2 regions of the Stenotrophomonas sp. 24(2023) genome follow, and region 2 is predicted to be linked to the other one. Evidence: riboswitches for the same ligand, from Rfam matches in the RefSeq annotation. Region 2 holds a riboswitch; the other holds the start of a gene.

Region 1 (2,388 bases), 260 kb from region 2:
CGGAAGGCACGCGTGTAGGCCAGCGTACCCGGCTGCTCCGGCAGAAGCCCGAGGTCGCGGCGGAAACGCAGCCGCTTGCGCGGGAAATCGAGTACCAGCAAGCCGTCATCGAAGAAATCGCGTGCCAGGATGCCATCGAAGGCAGCGGCGGCGGACTGCCGGGCGTTGTAGTCGCGGGTGATTGCCACTACCCGCTGGCGGCGCACGTCTCCAAGGGCAAGCGAATCAACGCGGACCGTGGCGGCATCGGCGGTACGCATGCCGTCGGAATGAGCGGCGATGTCACCGGACGGCAGGTGCAGCGCGCGCACCAGCCGGGCATCGGCACGCGCCACGCCGCTCGCGCCGGTATCGACGGCGAAGCGGAACGTGCCCGCGTCATTGACCTGTACCTGCAGGTAGATGCGTCCATCGACACCCTCGAACGGAACATCAATGAGGGTTTCACCGGGCGCCGTGGCCAGTGCACATGCCGGGCCAGGTGAAGGTGCTGCAGGGGCCCATCCGGAGAGGCAGAGCAGCCCCATCGCCCCTGCGGACAGCCAGTGGTGTCTGGCACGGGTCGGGGCAGCGGGATTTCCGGTGCGGTGGTCCGGGGGCGTTGCGGCAGTGCTGTCCATGAACAGGGCTCCAGGGGTGTCCTGCAGCATGGATGCCGGACGGTCCGGTCCGGTTGCGCCCGCCGGACCTTGACCATTGCCACCAACGGGTCCACCCTGCCCACGCCGAAGGTATCCATCCTGTCGCCACGGCGGAGGGATGGATTTAAACGGGAATCCGGTGAAGGCGCATCGCGCCCATTCCGGAGCTGCCCCGCAGCGGTGAATGGAAACGAATCCTGCCAACAGCACTGGGCGCACGCCTGGGAAGCGGCAGGTAGTAGGTGGGCTGCGGCCCGTGTCCATCAGCCCGAATACCAGCCCCGGCCGGGGGACACGACCGTCCCCTGACTTCACCTGGACGCTCCGTGGGGAGGGTGCCGGGGCCGTCGTTGTCCTGCGCGCGCAGGCGACGCAGCCACGCGCGCCCTTTTCACGGTATCCGGCCAGACCTGTTTCCCCGCCGATGCAGGGGCCGCCGCCGTTGCCGGCAGCCCTTGCGGTACCTGACCATGACCGAGTTCCAACGCCCCACCCTGAGCCTGCCCGAGAACGGCAAGCGCCTGCTGCTGCACTCGTGCTGCGCGCCCTGTTCGGGCGAAGTGATGGAAGCCATCACCGCCTCGGGGATCGACTACGCGATCTTCTTCTACAACCCCAACATCCACCCGGTGAAGGAATACGAGCTGCGCAAGCAGGAGAACATCCGCTTCGCCGAGCAGCACGGCATTCCCTTCATCGACTGCGACTACGACACCGACAACTGGTTCAGCCGTGCGCGTGGCATGGAAAACGAGCCCGAGCGCGGCATCCGCTGCACGATGTGCTTCGACATGCGTTTCGAGCGCACCGCGCTGTATGCACACGAGCACGGCTACGACACCATCAGTTCCTCGCTGGGCATCTCGCGCTGGAAGAACATGGCGCAGATCAACGATTGCGGTGTCCGTGCCGCCTCGCGCTATGAAGGCCTGCAGTACTGGGACTACAACTGGCGCAAGGGGGGCGGTGCCAGCCGCATGATCGAGATCAGCAAGCGCGAGCAGTTCTACCAGCAGGAATACTGCGGCTGCGTGTACTCGCTGCGCGATGCCAACCGCCACCGCCGCGAGACCGGCCGCGAGCGCATCAAGATCGGCCTGCTGTATTACGGGCAGGACAACGAGGCAGCGCAGGGCGATTGACCTGCGCCAGCGGGGCGGCCACGCTGGTCGCCCCCACTGCCCTGCCGGACCTGCCATGACCGCCCTGCCCGCCGATGTCGCCCTGCTGGTGATCGACCTGCAGCCGGATTTCATGCCCGGCGGCGCGCTGGCCTGCGAGCAGGGCGATGCCCTGGTGGCACCGATCGCCGCGCTGCTGGCGCAGCGTCGCTACACCACGGTGGTGGCGACCCAGGACTGGCACCCGGCAAACCACGCCTCCTTTGCCAGCCAACACCCCGGCCATCGCCCCTTCGAGGCCATCCTGCTGCACGCCCAGCCGCAGACGCTGTGGCCGGACCACTGCGTGCAGGGCACGTCCGGTGCCGCCCTGCACCCGGGCGTGGACTGGAACGCCGCCGACCTGGTGCTGCGCAAGGGCACCCGCCAGCAGGTGGATTCGTACAGCGCGTTCCGCGAGAACCACGGCCCGGAGGGCAGCCGCCCCGCCACGGGCCTGGCCGGCTGGCTGCACGAGCGCGGCATCCGCGAGGTCCATGTCTGTGGGCTGGCGCGCGACTACTGCGTGCTGTGGAGCGCACAGGATGCCGCCGAGGCGGGCTTCAACGTGACGTTCCTGTGGGAGC
Region 2 (2,388 bases):
CGCGTATCGCCGCGCATCCGCTGAAGGCGGCCGGCCCCGCTTCGGGCCCGGTGCACGAGCGGCGGTTCGATGGCGAGGATGACGATACGGACAACGACGCCGGCAGCAGCACCGACGACGATTGACCTCCATGGCCACCGCCGGGCATGAGCCGGCGAAGCACCTCAGGGCTGCTGCAGTTCCAGCAGCTCGCCGACCGGCCCGCCCTCGCCCCGCTCGATCCGCACCCGCAGGCGCGTGCCGTGGTCGATGCGCAGCGCCCAGCACAGCGACATCGGCAGCCCGCAGACCAGCGACAGCACCATGCGCAGCGGGCCACCGTGGCTGACCACCAGCGTGGCGGGCGGTTCGTCGTCATCCAGCAGCCGGTCCAGTGCACGGGCGATGCGGCGCTCGAAGTGGCCCCAGCTTTCGCCGTTCGGCGGCGGGAACGCATGCGGATCGGCATGGAACGCGGCCAGTGCCTGTTCCGGCAGGTCGAACAGCGATTGCCCGTCCCAGTCGCCGAAATCCAGCTCTTCCCATTCCTCCTCGGCCTCCACATCCAGCCCGCGCGGGGTGGCCAGCGCCATGGCGGTATGCAGCGAACGCAGGCGCGGCGAGCTGATCACCCGTTCCCAGTCATGGCCGGCATAGGCATCGACCAGTTCCTGCGGCAGCCGCGCAAGCTGCGGCGGATCACTGCGGCCATCAAGGAATTCATCGCGGCCGTTGCCCGCGTGGCGGACCAGGTCGAGGATCATGGCTGCGCCCTGGACAGGCAACGCAGGTGAAGCTTGGAACGGGCGGACATCGGCAACGGCACCACGACAGATCGAGCTGCATTCTAGTGGCTGGCGCCGCGCACGCCCACCGCCGGCCTGCAGGGGCGGGCACCGATGCCGTAGACTGCGCGCACTTCCAGGTGACCTGCGGCCATGGCCGGCAGGTTGAAACGGGAAGCCGGTGACGCCCCTTCCACGGGCCAGGCCGGCGCTGCCCCCGCAACGGTAAGCAGGTCAGTTCCAGGCTCACGCCACTGTGCCCCAGGGCATGGGAAGGCGCCTGGACGGTGGCATGTCCACCCGGCCGCAAGCCCGGAGACCGGCCCGGAAGCCCCAGGTTGCGATGCGGTGGGCATCGACGACGGCACTGCGCAGGGCGCAGCGCCTGCGTGCCCCCGTTCCGCAGCTCCCCTGCCTTTGGCCGTGCGGGCGTGCACGGCATCTGGAGTTGCCGATGAAGCCCCGTACTGCTGTTCTGTCCCTGGCCGTGATGGCCACCCTGCCGGCGCTGGCGCAGGCCGAGACCGCCACCGCGCTGGACCAGGTGCTGGTCACCGCCACCCGTACCCCGATCGCCCTGCAGGACAGCATCGCGCCGGCCCAAGTGATCGACCGCGCTGCCATCGAAAGCAGCCAGGCCACCTCGCTGCAGGAACTGCTGCGTGGCCGTGCCGGCATCAACCTGACCAACAGCGGCGGCTTGGGCAAGCAGAGCTCGCTGTTCCTGCGCGGCACCAATTCCTCGCACACCGTGGTGCTGGTCGATGGCGTGCGCATCAACACCGCCGATTTCGGCCTGGCCATGCTGCAGGACCTGCCGCTGGCGCAGATCGAGCGGGTGGAAATCGTGCGCGGCCCGCAGTCGAGCCTGTACGGTGCCGACGCGATCGGTGGCGTGATCCAGATCTTCACCCGCCGCAACACCGGTGATTTCGCCCCGCACCTGCAGCTGGGCGGCGGCAGCAACGGCCTGCGCGAGGCCAGTGGCGGCATCGGCGGTGGCACCGAGCGCGGCTGGTTCGGCGCGGACATCGCCTACCAGCACACCGATGGCATCAATGCCTGCCGTGGCTCGGTATCGCCGTTCGCCGGCTGCGGCGCCGACGAGCCCGACCGTGATGGCTACCGCAACCTGTCCAAGAGCCTGCGCGGTGGCTACACGTTCAACGACCAGTGGACGGTGGAAGGCAGCGCGCTGCGCGCCGACGGCAGGAACCATTACGACGGCTATTACAACTACTCAGAGACCCGTCAGCAGGTGCTGGCCGGCAAGGTGCGCTACACCCCGTCCGAACGCGTGACGCTGACCGCCAACGTCGGCCGCAGCGACAACGAATCGCAGGACTACGGCCCCTTCGATGCACGCGGCAGCGCGCAGACGCATCGCGATACGGCCTCGCTGCAGGGCGACATCGGCTTGGCCGAGGGCCAGCTGCTCAGCGCTGGCGTGGACTGGAGCAATGACAATCTCGATGGCAGCAGCGCCGGGTATCTGGTGGACAGCCGCCGCAATACAGGCGTGTTCGCGCAGTACCAGGGCCGTTTCGGCCGCCACCAGCTGCAGGCCAGCGTACGCAACGACGACAACGCGCAGTTCGGCAACCACACCACCGGCAGCCTGGGC

What was found. A riboswitch is a leader RNA that binds a small molecule or an ion and turns the genes downstream of it on or off. The one in region 2 is predicted to bind cobalamin.
Region 1: another riboswitch for cobalamin. It lies ahead of Q9R17_RS09440 (epoxyqueuosine reductase QueH); the one in region 2 lies ahead of btuB (TonB-dependent vitamin B12 receptor).

What each region holds. Positions count from the first base shown of each region.
Region 1 covers NZ_CP133160.1:2,147,159-2,149,546, reverse strand. Annotated here, with positions in the region: gene Q9R17_RS09445 (aspartyl protease family protein) at 1-620, opposite strand, end outside; cobalamin riboswitch at 713-940, shown strand; gene Q9R17_RS09440 (epoxyqueuosine reductase QueH) at 1,112-1,783, shown strand; gene pncA (bifunctional nicotinamidase/pyrazinamidase) at 1,839-2,388, shown strand, end outside.
Region 2 covers NZ_CP133160.1:2,408,782-2,411,169, reverse strand. Annotated here, with positions in the region: gene Q9R17_RS10745 (TfoX/Sxy family protein) at 1-125, shown strand, start outside; gene Q9R17_RS10740 (histidine phosphatase family protein) at 165-743, opposite strand; cobalamin riboswitch at 886-1,107, shown strand; gene btuB (TonB-dependent vitamin B12 receptor) at 1,219-2,388, shown strand, end outside.